Regions from separate parts of the Enterobacter bugandensis genome, predicted to be linked through region 2. Evidence: predicted binding sites of a transcription regulator. Region 2 holds the regulator's gene; each other region holds the start of a gene.
What was found. Region 2 encodes PurR, which represses purine synthesis genes. Its sites were predicted from a motif close to CANGCAAACGTTTGCNTG; they were not measured.
Positions count from the first base shown of each region.

Region 1: gcvT (glycine cleavage system aminomethyltransferase GcvT) is a predicted target of PurR. The motif match lies at 1,985-2,002, and genes of this name have one in related genera.
Region 3: galS (HTH-type transcriptional regulator GalS) is a predicted target of PurR. The motif match lies at 2,250-2,267, and genes of this name have one in related genera.
Region 4: purM (phosphoribosylformylglycinamidine cyclo-ligase) is a predicted target of PurR. The motif match lies at 1,614-1,631, and genes of this name have one in related genera.

Region 1 is NZ_LT992502.1:3,876,994-3,880,426, forward strand. Features, by position in the region: gene gcvP (aminomethyl-transferring glycine dehydrogenase) at 1-300, opposite strand, end outside; gene gcvH (glycine cleavage system protein GcvH) at 419-808, opposite strand; gene gcvT (glycine cleavage system aminomethyltransferase GcvT) at 832-1,926, opposite strand; gene ubiI (FAD-dependent 2-octaprenylphenol hydroxylase) at 2,324-3,433, opposite strand, start outside.
Region 2 is NZ_LT992502.1:2,008,631-2,012,063, forward strand. Features, by position in the region: gene punC (purine nucleoside transporter PunC) at 1-248, opposite strand, end outside; gene punR (DNA-binding transcriptional activator PunR) at 363-1,274, shown strand; gene purR (HTH-type transcriptional repressor PurR) at 1,292-2,317, opposite strand; gene cydH (cytochrome bd-I oxidase subunit CydH) at 2,615-2,704, shown strand; gene DG357_RS09870 (MFS transporter) at 2,868-3,433, shown strand, end outside.
Region 3 is NZ_LT992502.1:3,191,557-3,194,989, forward strand. Features, by position in the region: gene mglB (galactose/glucose ABC transporter substrate-binding protein MglB) at 1-824, opposite strand, end outside; gene galS (HTH-type transcriptional regulator GalS) at 1,119-2,141, opposite strand; gene yeiB (DUF418 domain-containing protein YeiB) at 2,297-3,433, opposite strand, start outside.
Region 4 is NZ_LT992502.1:3,463,036-3,466,468, forward strand. Features, by position in the region: gene DG357_RS16725 (6-phospho-beta-glucosidase) at 1-1,425, opposite strand, end outside; gene purM (phosphoribosylformylglycinamidine cyclo-ligase) at 1,692-2,729, shown strand; gene purN (phosphoribosylglycinamide formyltransferase) at 2,726-3,367, shown strand.

The sequences.
Region 1 (3,433 bases), 1.9 Mb from region 2:
ACGCAGGATAACTGGCGGTAACTGCACGTTGGTGTAGCCCATGCCAATGTAAGACTTATAGCGCTTGTTGAGGCCTGCAATAGCCTTCAGCTCCGCCAGCGCGGCGAACTCCGTGGTGGCTTCCCCTACCTGAGGCGGCGTGGCAAGCTGGATGTCTTTTGGCACAATCTGGCCGATCAGTGCGTCTAATGAATCCGCGCCAACCGTCTTCAGCATCTCCTGCTGTTGCTGAGCATCCGGCCCAATGTGACGTTCAATGAAGGCGCCACGGTTTTCAAGCTGGCTTAAAGTCTGTGTCATGAGCGATGGTTCCTGATACGTGCAGTGAATCGTAGTTATCTGTAACGCTGTTGCCCGGTGGCGCTACCGCTTACCGGGCCCTGTAGGCCGGATAAGCGCAGCGCCATCCGGCACAACGTTATTCGTCTTCCAGTAGTGCTTCGTACGCGGTTGCATCCAGCAGCGCGGCAACTTGCGATTCGTCGCTGGCTTTGATCTTGAAGATCCAGCCGCCTTCATAAGGCTCGCTGTTGACCAGTTCTGGCGAATCGCTCAGCGCGTCGTTGACCGCAACAATCTCACCGCTTACCGGTGCATAGATGTCAGACGCCGCTTTTACGGACTCCGCCACGGCGCAGTCGTCGCCCGCGCTAACGGTCGTGCCCACGTCAGGCAGGTCAACAAACACCATGTCGCCCAGCAGCTCTTGCGCGTGCTCGGTGATCCCTACGGTGTAAGTGCCGTCCGCCTCTTTGCGCAGCCACTCGTGTTCTTTGCTGTATTTCAGTTCTGCTGGCACATTGCTCATTGAAGTTCTCCTGATAAAAATAGTTAGGCGACCGGCTTACCGGCGCGAACAAAAATCGGTTTGGTCACGTGGACCGGCATTTCGCGGTTGCGGATTTGCACTACCGCCGTTTCGCCAATGCCTGCCGGCACGCGAGCCAGTGCAATACTGTAGCCCAGCGTCGGGGAGAAGGTACCGCTGGTGATCACGCCTTCGCGATGATTGCCGTCAGCATCGGTAAAGCGCACCGGCAGCTCGCCGCGCAGCACGCCTTTTTCCTTCATCACCAGGCCAACCAGCTGGTCGGTACCCTTCTCGCGCTGCATCTCCAGCGCTTCACGGCCAATAAAATCACGGTCAGCCGGTTCCCACGCGATGGTCCAGCCCATGTTGGCCGCCAGCGGAGAGACGCCTTCATCCATTTCCTGACCGTAGAGATTCATCCCCGCTTCCAGACGCAGCGTATCGCGCGCGCCCAGGCCCGCAGGCTTCACGCCCGCTTCTACCAGCGCACGCCAGAAATCGGCAGCTTTCTCGTTCGGCATCGCAATTTCGTAGCCCGCTTCACCGGTATAGCCGGTGGTGGCGATAAACAGATCCCCCGCCTGCACACCGAAGAACGGCTTCATGCCTTCGGTGGCGGTGCGCTGCTCGTCGCTGAACAGAGACGCGGCTTTTGCCTGCGCGTTCGGCCCCTGCACGGCGATCAGCGACAGATCGTCACGGACGGTGATGTCGACGGCATAAGGTTCGGCGTGTTGGGTGATCCAGGAGAGGTCTTTTTCGCGGGTGGCGGAGTTTACAACGAGGCGGAAGAAATCTTCGGTGAAGTAGTAGACGATAAGGTCATCAATCACGCCGCCCGAGGCATTCAGCATGCCGGTATAGAGCGCTTTGCCCGGCGTCTTCAGTTTGGCGACGTCGTTTGCCAGCAGATAACGCAAAAACTCCCGGGTGCGGCTACCGCGCAGATCGACAATCGTCATGTGGGACACGTCGAACATACCGGCATCGGTGCGCACCGCGTGGTGCTCATCAATCTGCGAGCCGTAGTGCAGCGGCATCATCCAGCCATGGAAGTCCACCATGCGGGCGCCGCATAACACGTGCTGTTCGTACAAAGGAGTCTGTTGAGCCATCTTGTCCTCGTTGAAAAATTCACCGTGAAACCCGGTATCGGCCTCGTTCCCGAATGCCGACGCAAACGTTCTCTTTTACCTGAACTTACCACCGAAACCGGCGGTTAACCATAAGGTAAAACGGGTCATCACATTAGCTTATGACCAAAAAACGCTGAAAAGCCTACAGAGTTATTCACTGGAAAAATGCGATTAACCCCGCACAAAATTAACAATGATCTAACAGGATTTAGCACATGGTGATATTTCGTGCGGAAAAACGGGCCGAATTTCCGTCACGTAAAAATCACGACATGAGAATAACTAATGCGAAAAATGGCGTGGAATTAGAATATTTCAAACGAGGGGATTTCCCCGACGCAGAGGCCGGGAAAATAAAGTGTGACGGGGATCGAGGTTAGCGTAACCAGTCGGGAAGATCGTTAAGACCCATTGCCTGACGAAGAAGTTGAGGTTTGACGCCGGGAAGGGTGTCGGCCAGCTTGAGGCCGATATCGCGCAGCAGTTTTTTCGCCGGATTTGCCCCGGCAAACAGCTCGCGGAAGCCCTGCATTCCTGCCAGCATCATCGCCGCACTGTGCTTGCGGCTGCGCTCGTAGCGACGCAGATACAGATGCTGGCCGATATCTTTACCTTCACGGTGCAGGCGACGCAGTTCTTCCACCAGTTCCGCCGCGTCCATAAAGCCGAGGTTAACGCCCTGCCCGGCCAGCGGATGAATGGTATGGGCCGCATCCCCCACCAGCGCCAGACGGTGCGCGGCGAACTGACGCGCGTAGCGGCCGGTTAACGGGAATACCAGCCGCTCGCTTTCAAGCGTGCACAAGCCAAGGCGGTTATCAAACGCCACGCACAGCGCCTGGTTAAAGGCCTCCGGCGTCGCATCCTGCATCTGCTGCGCTTTCTCCGGCACCAGGGACCAGACAATCGAGCACAGGTGCGGATCGGCAAGCGGCAGGAACGCCAGTATGCCGTCGTTGTGGAAAATCTGCCGCGCAATGCCGCCGTGCGGCTCTTCGGTGCGGATCGTTGCTACCATCGCATGATGGCGGTAATCCCAGTACGTCAGCGGGATATCGGCCTTGTTGCGCAGCCAGGAGTTAGCGCCGTCGGCACCGACCACCAGACGCGCGGTCAGCATGTCGCCGCTTTGCAGGGTGATAAACGCCTCGTTTTCGCCCCATGCCACCTGCTGGATCTGCGCAGGCGCAATTAGCGTCACGTCGCTGCACTGCTCTGCTTTCTGCCACAGCGCGTGGTGGATCACCGCATTCTCTATGATATGCCCCAGATGGCTATAGCCCATGCTTTCATCATCAAAGGCAATATGGCCAAAGCTGTCTTTGTCCCACACTTCCATTCCGTGATAGCAGCTGGCGCGCTGGGCGACGATATCTGACCAGACGCCGAGACGCGTCAAAAGCTTTTCGCTGGCCGCGTTAATCGCCGACACGCGGAGTTCCGGCGGGGCATCTGATGCGACAGGCTGGGGCTGCTTTTGCTCCAG
Region 2 (3,433 bases):
ACGGCAAAAATGGCCAGCCCCAGCAGCAGCACCGGTTTACGCCCAAAGCGATCCGAAAGCGGTCCCCAGAGCAGCTGCGCGAAGGCAAAACCGGCCAGGAACAGGCTCAGGCTGGCGCTGATGGCGGCAGCAGGGGTTTGCAAATCTTCCTGCATGGCGGCAAACGCCGGCAGGTACATATCGGTGGCCAAAAAGCCCAGCACGCTTAAGCCGCCGAGCCAGACTAAAAAACCTTTCCTGGGTTGCACTGTTTTATTCTCCTGAGGAGGCAGGTATATGTTGGCGCTGAGTGTAGGGAGTGCAAAGCCGCTTGTGAAACGCTAATATTTGGCGGGTGCATTCAAATTTTTTGCAGGCAGAAAATGTGGTCCGATTATTCTCTTGAAGTGGTCGATGCTGTCGCGCGTAACGGCAGCTTTAGCGGAGCGGCGCAGGAGTTGCACCGCGTCCCTTCAGCCATCAGCTATACGGTGCGACAGCTTGAGGAGTGGCTGGCGGTACCGCTGTTTGAACGGCGGCATCGTGATGTTGAATTAACGCCCGCAGGGGCGTGGTTTTTGAAGGAAGGACGTTCTGTTATCAAAAAAATGCAGATCACCCGCGAGCAGTGCCAGCAGATCGCGAACGGCTGGCGGGGGCACCTTTCCATTGCGGTGGATAATATCGTTAAGCCCGAGCGCACCCGGCAGATGATTGTCGATTTTTATCGGCATTTCTCTGACGTAGAACTGCGGGTCTCGCAGGAGGTGTTCAACGGCGTCTGGGATGCGCTGGCGGACGGCAGGGTAGAGATGGCGATTGGCGCGACCCAGGCGATCCCGGTCGGGGGACGTTACGCCTTTCGCGATATGGGGATGCTGAGCTGGAAATGCGTGGTGGCAAGCGATCATCCGCTGGCGGCGACGGAAGTGCCGCTGAGCGATGATACGCTGCGCAGCTGGCCGTCGCTGGTGCTGGAAGATACCTCCCGCTCGCTGCCGAAGCGAATTACCTGGCTGCTGGACAACCAGCGGCGGGTTGTCGCCCCTGACTGGGGATCGTCGGCGACGTGCCTCAGCGCCGGGCTCTGCGTAGGCATGGTGCCCGCCCATTTTGCACGTCCGCGAATCGACACCGGTGAGTGGGTTGAGCTAACGCTGGAGAATCCGTTCCCGGATGCGGCCTGCTGCCTCACCTGGCAACAAAATGATGTCTCGCCGGCGATGGCCTGGCTGCTGGACTATCTGGGGGACAGCGAAACGCTTAACCGGGAGTGGCTGCGGGAGCCAGACTGACTGGCTCCGCAATGAGATTAACGACGGTAGTCGCGGAACGGGCCATCCGCAACGGAACGGCGTTCGATGAGGCGAGGATGAACTTCAATGGACTGCGACTCTTCACGCTTGTTGACGATCCTGTCCAGCAGCATATTGAAGGCGGTTTCACCCAGCGAATCTTTCGGCTGGTGAATGGTGGTCAACGCTGGCGTGAAGAAGCGCGCGTTGCGCACGTTGTCATACCCGATCACGGAGATGTCCTGCGGTACGCGCAGACCCAGCTCGTCGGCCGCACAGAGGGCGCCCATCGCCATGATATCGCCCCCGCAGAAAACGGCGGTTGGACGGTGCGGCTGGGAGACGATCTGCTGCATCGCGCGGTAGCCTGATTCCGGCTCAAAGTCGCCCTGCACGATCCAGTTTTCCGGCACGGTGATTAGCGCTTCTTCCATCGCTTTCATAAAACCGGCCAGGCGGCCCGCGCCGGTGTTGCGTTCCAGCGGACCCGGGATCACGCCAATCTCGCGGTGGCCGCGTTCGATCAGATAACGGCCCGCCATGTAACCGCCTTCGAAGGCGTTATCGATAACGGAGTCGGTGAAGTCGGCGCGCGCTTCGCCCCAGTCCATCACCACCATAGGGATATGGCGATACTCTTCCAGCATCGACAGCACGGATTCCGGGTACTCTGAACACATCACCAGCAGGCCGTCCACGCGCTTTTGCGCCATCATCGACAGGTAGGCGCGCTGTTTTTCAATGCTGTTCCAGGCGTTGCCGAGAATCAGGGTATAGCCTTTCTGGAAGCAGTTTTTTTCTACCGCTTCAATGATCTCGGCAAAATAGGCCGCTTCGCTGCTGGTCGCCAGCAGACCAATAGACTTGGTGTGATTAACCTTGAGGCTGCGCGCAACCGCGCTTGGCGAGTAGTGCAGCTCTTTGATCGCTGCCCAGACGGCGTTGCGCGTCTCTTCCGCCACAAAACGGGTTTTGTTAATTACATGTGATACGGTTGTAGTGGAAACGTTTGCGCGTTTTGCTACGTCTTTAATTGTTGCCATTAAATGTCACTCCAGACCATATCCTAAACTCCTGAAAAACTTGAAGGTAAACGTTTGCCTTCTCTCACCCTTATCACGCAATTTTGAATTGCGGCACGCCGGGAAAACGACACGGGACGTCAGGAGGGGGTCAATGGCCGGTACGCTAATAAATTTAGCGTGGAATTTTGGCCTATCTTGATGAAAAGGGGAAGAGGTAAAGTGTTTATCAGCTTAAATCCAGGAAGATTTTTGACGTAAACTGTGCAAAAATGAGCAAGCTCACTTTTCGTGGGGGGATTAAAAGGAGAAAAATTGATGAGTTCCGATCTGAAGTTTTCGCTGTTCACCACCGTTATTGTGCTGGCGCTGATTGTGGCGGCTGGCCTGACGGCTGCGCTGCATTGATTTACGCGGGGGGAGAGCCTTCTCCCTCCCGAACGCTCCGATTGTTACTTCTCTGGCAAAAATCTTTTGCCATTTTGTTAACTTCTCATTTTTTGTGATTGATGTCATGCTTTCCGCTTCTTTGTTCTGTGTCACCACATGACACGGCATCCGGAGTTGACGCATGAAAATCAATTTTCCCCTGCTGGCCCTGGCGATTGGCGCTTTTGGGATTGGCACCACTGAATTCTCCTCGATGGGGTTACTGCCCGTTATCGCCCGGGGCGTGGACGTCTCGATCCCGGCCGCCGGGATGTTAATCAGCGCCTACGCCATCGGCGTGATGGTAGGAGCGCCGCTGATGACGCTTCTGCTTTCGCACCGTGCGCGCCGCAATGCGCTGATTTTCCTGATGGCGATTTTCACCCTGGGCAACGTGCTTTCGGCCATTTCGCCGGATTACACCACTCTGATGCTGTCGCGCATTCTGACCAGCCTCAACCACGGTGCCTTCTTTGGTCTGGGCTCGGTCGTGGCCGCAAGCGTGGTGCCAAAACACAAGCAGGCCAGCGCCGTGGCCACCATGTTTATGGGGCTGACCATCGCTAACATCGGCGGTGTTCCTGCGGCAACCTGGCTGGGCGAGGTCATTGGCTGGCGGATGTCCTTCCTGGCGACGGCCGGACTGGGCGTGGTCGCGATGGTGGCGTTATTCTTCTCCCTGCCAAAAGGCAGTGCGGGTGAACGCCC
Region 3 (3,433 bases), 1.2 Mb from region 2:
CCAGCCATTGCGCCAGATTTAACCAGCGCCAGCGCTTCCGGCAGGGCATCCACGCCAAATACCGGGATGGACGATTTATTGTGAGCTTTCAGCGCTTCAACCGCACCCATTGCCATCGCATCGTTGTTGGCAATGACCACTTCGATTTTGTTCGCGTTCGGGCCAGACAGCCACGCGTCCATCTTATCTTTCGCCTGAGCGGTGTCCCACATCGCGGTATCTAACGCCAGCTGCTGGGTTTTCAGGCCCTTGTCGTTCAGCTCTTTAATAACATAGGTGGTACGCGCTTCAGCATCCGGGTGGCCAGGTTCGCCTTTCAGCAGCACGAACTGGATCTGACCGTCTTTGTTCAGGTCCCAGTTCGGGTTCGCCGCCCAGTGCTTCGCGATCAGATCGCCCTGAATAATGCCGGACTCTTTAGAGTCAGTACCGACGTAATACGCTTTGTCATAGCTGTCCAGCGCTTTACGGGAAGGTTCTTTGTTGAAGAAGACGATTGGCACGTTCTGGCCGCGCGCTTTCTCAATAACCGTGCCTGCTGCAGCCGGGTCAACCAGGTTGATCGCCAGGGCCTTAACGCCTTTAGCCAGCAGAACGTCGATCTGATCGTTCTGTTTGGACTGGTCGTTCTGGGAGTCATTCATCAGCAGCTGTACGTCTGGCGCTGCTTTCGCATCTTTCTCAATTGCTTTACGCACAACAGACATGAAGTTGTCGTCGTATTTATAGATGGTCACACCAATACGGGTATCCGCAGCGTGCGCTGCTGCACCAAAAAGCATGCTTGCCATTACAGCAGACAGGGTCAACACCTTCTTATTCATGGTATCTCCGGTTTTTTTATGCAGGGTAGTTCTTGTGAATAACGATCGGCAGGCAGGTGTTAATAAAACGTTACTGACAGCCGACGTTCACTTATAAAATTTCTATCTTCCGTGGTCGGTAACGCTCCAGAAATGCGTTTTATTCGTTGTTTGCGGCACATTGGCTATGGTGAAAGCGAATAATCACCGTTACATAGCGTTTCAGCCCCTAAAACGCTGACATCATAGTCAGCGCCTTGTTAAGATACTGTGAATTTACTCACAGATTGAAAACGGTTACATCACCTGGTGTAATCAGTTAGTGATCGGAACCACAATTTGCCGGGCGGCGACGGAATGACGACGCACCAGCGTCGGCATGAAGCAGTGAGTTGCCCCCGGATCCAGCAGCCCTGCCGCTCCCTGTAGCGCCAGCTCGGTCGCCAGTTTTGCCATAGAAGCAATGGGATAGCGCACCGTAGTCAGCTGCGGGTCGGTGTAACGGGCAATCGGAATATCATCGAAACCAATCAATGACAAATGCTGTGGCACCGCAATGCCGTTATCCTTCAGCGCAGTCAGCGCACCTGCCGCCATGCTGTCGTTATAGGCAAACACGGCAGAAAGCTGCAGATTACGGCCCAGCAGTTCCACCATTGCCGCCTCACCGCCCTGCATATCCGGCGTGCCGGTGCCAATCCAGCTTTCTGATGGCGTAATACCGTGCTCTTTCAGGGCGTTTTGCCACCCCTCACGCCGCAGCTCGTCATCTTCAATGTGATGGCTGGAGGCCAGATAGCCGATCCGCTGATGACCGTTATTGATGAGCATTTTGGTGGCCATCATGGCGCCGCTGACGTTATCCAGCCCGACACAGCGGTGGGCATAGCCCGGGACGATGCGGTTGATCAACACCATGCCCGGGATCTGCTCCATAAACCCGACCAGCTCTTCATCGCTTAAGGCTTTTGAGTGAACAATCAGGGCGTTGCAGCGCTGACGGATCAGTACTTCAATGGCATAACGCTCCTTTTCCGCCTCGTGATAGCTGTTGCCAATCAGCACGTATTTCTGATGCTGCTGGGCGACCACATCGACCGCTTTCACCAGCGCACCGAAAAAGGCATCCGAGACATCCATTACCACCACGCCGATGGTATCGCTGACCTGTGTTGCCAGCGCCTGCGCGTTGGCATTTGGCCGGTACCCGAGTTGAGTCACGGCTTTCATTACGGTTTCACGGGTTTCAGGGCTGACCAGCGCGCTGTTGTTCAGCACGCGGGAGACGGTAGCCACAGAAACGCCCGCCAGACGGGCGACGTCACGAATGGTGATCATATTCACCATCCTTCAAAGAATTGCAGCAACTCACAGACACCCCCTGTGTTTAGCAAGGTGGCTATTTTGGCAGCGAGAGAAAGGGGACTACGTGAAGAAGCTCACACTCATGAAAACGCTTACATCCGTTTTGTTAATGATTGTGATCCAGATCGTTATCTGGATGTATTACTCAATGATACCCCCGAAGCATGTGCGGTTAACTGACGCCACACCCACTCCAGCGGTCCCTGGCGGAAATAACGCAGCCAGATGACAGAAAACGCCAGGTTTACTATCCAGACCGGAATAACAAACGCCATTAGTCCGAGGCGGTCGAATTTCATAAACAGGCCAAAGCGATAGAAAATCGTGGTGCAGATCAGCGTCTGCAGGAGGTAATTACTTAACGCCATCCGCCCAACGCAGGCTACGGCGCTGACGATCCACAGGCGAGAAAGCTGCGGCCAGAAACCATAGATCAGCGCCGCATAGCCGATGGTCTGGAACGGCGCGCTCAATTCACGCGGCGCCTGCAGCAGGAACGCGCACCAGCGGTAATCCCAGTGAAGGTGCCACTGCGCCATCACCGCCGGAAGGTTAATCAGCACGCCCAGCAGGACCAGCCCCGCGCCGGTGCGGCGGTAGTGACGCAGGCTGAATTCCCCTTTCAGCCAGCCGGTGCGCATCAGTGACGCGCCCATCAGCATCATGCCCGCCAGCTGCCAGCCGTATTGCGCCCCCAGGGCAAGCAGATTGTCGCCCAGCATATCCGCACGGTTGCTTATCGCTTCCGTACCGCCCTTCAGCTTCCAGTACTGCTCGTACTGGAGGTTAGCGGCGTCCGGGATCCAGGAACGGTTTGTCGCGTCACCGGAGATCAGCCCCAGCAAAAGCAGGACACCGAGCCCCATGAGATAGAGCATCACGCCGGTGTTAAACAGGCTTTTCACGCTGTGCGCGTCGCGAATCAGCCGCCAGCAGATCAGCCCGACTAACCCATAAGCGAGAAGAATATCACCGTCCCAGAAGAACAGGCCGTGGATAAAGCCGAGAATTGCCAGCAGCGTTAAGCGCGACTGGATCCAGCGCGTGCCGCGTTTGAGCAGAAGCTGCAGGCCCGCGCCAAACAGCAGCGCAAACAGCGTGAGGAATTTAACCTGGGCAAACAGGTCGAGGATCGCCCACGTCCAGGCATCGCTTCGGGTGATGTCGCCGTACCAGGCGGGATTGAGGTAAGCGGCCTTCGGCAGACCGAAGGCGCTGATATTCAGCAGCAGGATACCCAGAATGGCGACGCCGCGAACAAAATC
Region 4 (3,433 bases), 1.5 Mb from region 2:
GTTATCGCCGTTGCTCGCAATCACCTGCTTATACCAGTCGAACGATTTCTTCTTGCTGCGGTTCAGGGTGCCGTTACCTTCGTTATCTTTATCGACAAAGATAAAACCGTAGCGTTTTTTCATTTCGCCCGTACCGGCAGACACCAGGTCGATACAGCCCCACGGGGTATAGCCCATCAGATCCACGCCGTCTTCCACCACCGCTTTTTTCATCTCGCGGATGTGTGCGGAAAGGTAATCGATGCGGTACTGGTCGTTCACCGTGCCGTCGCTCTCCTGCACGTCGATCGCGCCAAAGCCGTTCTCAACGATAAACAGCGGCAGCTGGTAGTGATCCCAGAACCAGTTCAGAGAGTAGCGCAGCCCGACCGGATCAATCTGCCAGCCCCAGTCGGATTTCTGCACGTACGGGTTGGAGACCAGGCTCTTGCTTTCGTCGTAGTCCAGCGCCGGGTTATCTGCCGTCGCTTTGGTGGCGAAAGACATGTAGTAGCTGAACCCGATGTAATCCACGCAGCCCTGTTTCAGCGCGGCTTTATCTTCTTCGGTGATATCCAGCGCGAAGCCGCGACGCTCGAAGTAGTTGAGCAGATGCTGCGGATATTTGCCGCGCACGTGAACGTCGGTAAACCAGTAGCGACGGTGCATGGCGTTCATCGCCATCATCATGTCGTCCGGCGCACAGGTCAGCGGGTAGATGGGGCACATGGCAATCATGCAGCCGATCTGCAGCGACGGGTTAATCTCGCGCCCCGCCTTCACCGCCAGGGCGCTGGCCACCAGCTCGTAGTGCGCCGCCTGGAACATCACCGGCTCGCGGTCTTCACCCGGCGCGTACTTCAGCCCGGAGTTGGTAAATGGCGCAAAGTCTTCGTGGAAGTTGGCCTGGTTGTTGATCTCGTTAAAGGTCATCCAGTACTTCACCTTGTGCTGGTAACGCTCAAAAACGACCTTTGCAAAACGCACGAAGAAGTCGATCAGCTTACGGTTGCGCCAGCCGCCGTATTCCGTCACCAGGTGAAACGGCATCTCAAAGTGGGAAAGCGTGATAACCGGTTCGATGCCGTACTTCAGGCATTCGTCGAACAGATCGTCATAGAATTTCAGGCCCGCCTCGTTCGGCTCCAGCTCGTCGCCTTTCGGGAAGATACGCGTCCAGGCGATAGAGGTACGGAAGCATTTGAACCCCATCTCGGCAAAGAGTTTGATGTCTTCTTTATAACGGTGGTAGAAATCGATAGCCTCATGGTTAGGGTAGTTTTTCCCCTCCAGCACGCCGTTGGTGATTTCACGCGGCACGCCGTGGGCGCCCGCGGTCATGACGTCGGCAACGCTTACGCCCTTACCGCCCTCTTTCCAGCCGCCCTCAAGCTGGTGCGCCGCAACGGCCCCACCCCACAGAAAATCTGCTTTGAATCCTGACATTCGCTTTCCCTCATTCTGCGTTATTTTCTGCAAAAACAATTACAGAAACCGGTTTCAGTTCGATGATGTGCAAAGGGGATATTCGTTGCAAGCAGATCGCCGAAACCGGTTTCATTTTCGTGAACGGAGTCAAGTTTGGCTGCATTTACGGGCTATACAGAAAAAAAGATCCCCACGTCCAGAATAGGCTCGCAAACGTTTGCCTGGACTGTTAGAATTGCGCCGATTTTTCTTACTAGCTATGCAATCGCGTGGGGATTTAAGCCGTGACCAACAAAACTTCTCTCAGCTACAAAGATGCCGGTGTTGATATTGACGCAGGTAATGCGCTGGTTGACCGAATCAAAGGTGTGGTGAAGAAAACCCGCCGCCCGGAAGTGATGGGTGGTCTGGGTGGATTCGGCGCACTGTGCGCGCTGCCGCAAAAATATCGTGAACCTGTTCTGGTCTCGGGTACTGACGGCGTAGGCACCAAGCTGCGCCTGGCGATGGATTTAAAACGTCACGACACGATCGGTATCGATCTGGTTGCGATGTGTGTGAACGACCTGGTGGTTCAGGGCGCAGAGCCGCTGTTCTTCCTCGATTACTACGCGACCGGCAAACTGGATGTGGATACCGCAGCCAGCGTCATTAACGGTATCGCCGAAGGCTGTCTGCAGTCCGGCTGTGCGCTGGTGGGCGGTGAAACCGCTGAAATGCCGGGCATGTACCACGGCGAAGATTATGACGTCGCGGGCTTCTGCGTCGGCGTAGTAGAAAAATCAGAAATTATCGACGGCAGCAAAGTGGCCGATGGCGATGTGCTGATCGCGCTGGCCTCCAGCGGCCCGCACTCTAACGGCTACTCTCTGGTGCGTAAAATCCTCGAAGTAAGCGGCTGCGATCCGCTGACCACCGAGCTGGACGGTAAACCGCTGGCCGACCACCTGCTGGCCCCAACCCGCATCTACGTGAAAAACGTGCTGGAGCTTATCGAGAACGTTGACGTTCACGCTATTGCTCACCTGACCGGCGGCGGCTTCTGGGAAAACATCCCGCGCGTGCTGCCGGACAACACCCAGGCGGTGATCGACGAATCCTCATGGCAGTGGCCAGCCGTCTTTAACTGGCTGCAGAATGCAGGCAACGTGAGCTCTCACGAAATGTACCGCACCTTTAACTGCGGCGTGGGCATGGTTATCGCCCTGCCGGCAAGCGAAGCGGATAAAGCGGTTAAGCTGCTGACCGAGAAAGGTGAAAACGCGTGGAAAATCGGTACGATTAAAGCCTCCGATTCCGAACAGCGTGTGGTCATTGAATGAAAAACATCGTGGTGCTTATTTCCGGCAACGGAAGCAATTTGCAGGCCATCATAGACGCCTGCAAACAGAAGAAAATCAATGGCACCATTCGGGCAGTTTTCAGCAACAAGGCCGACGCGTTCGGCCTTGAGCGCGCGCGGGAAGCGAACATTCCCGCTCACGCGCTGGAAGCCAGCCAGTTCGCCGGACGTGAAGCCTTTGACCGCGAGCTGGTGCAGGAGATTGACGCCTACGCGCCCGACCTTGTGGTGCTGGCGGGCTATATGCGTATTCTGAGCCCGGCCTTCGTCGAACACTACGCCGGTCGACTGCTGAATATTCACCCTTCCCTGCTGCCAAAATATCCCGGCCTGCATACCCATCGTCAGGTGCTGGAAAACGGTGACGAGGAGCACGGTACCTCCGTCCATTTCGTGACCGACGAGCTGGACGGTGGCCCGGTGATCCTGCAGGCGAAAGTCCCGGTCTTTGACGGCGACAACGAAGACGACGTGACCGAACGCGTGCAGACGCAGGAGCACGCCATTTACCCGCTGGTGGTAAGCTGGTTTGTCGACGGGCGTCTGGAGATGCGCGACGGCGCAGCCTGGCTGGACGGCGTGAAGTTGCCCCCGCAGGGTTATGCGGCCGAAGAGTAGTTTGCTATGTCGGGTGGCGCTTCGCTTACCCGATATTCCCTCCCCCAACCCGCTAAATTCCTCAAC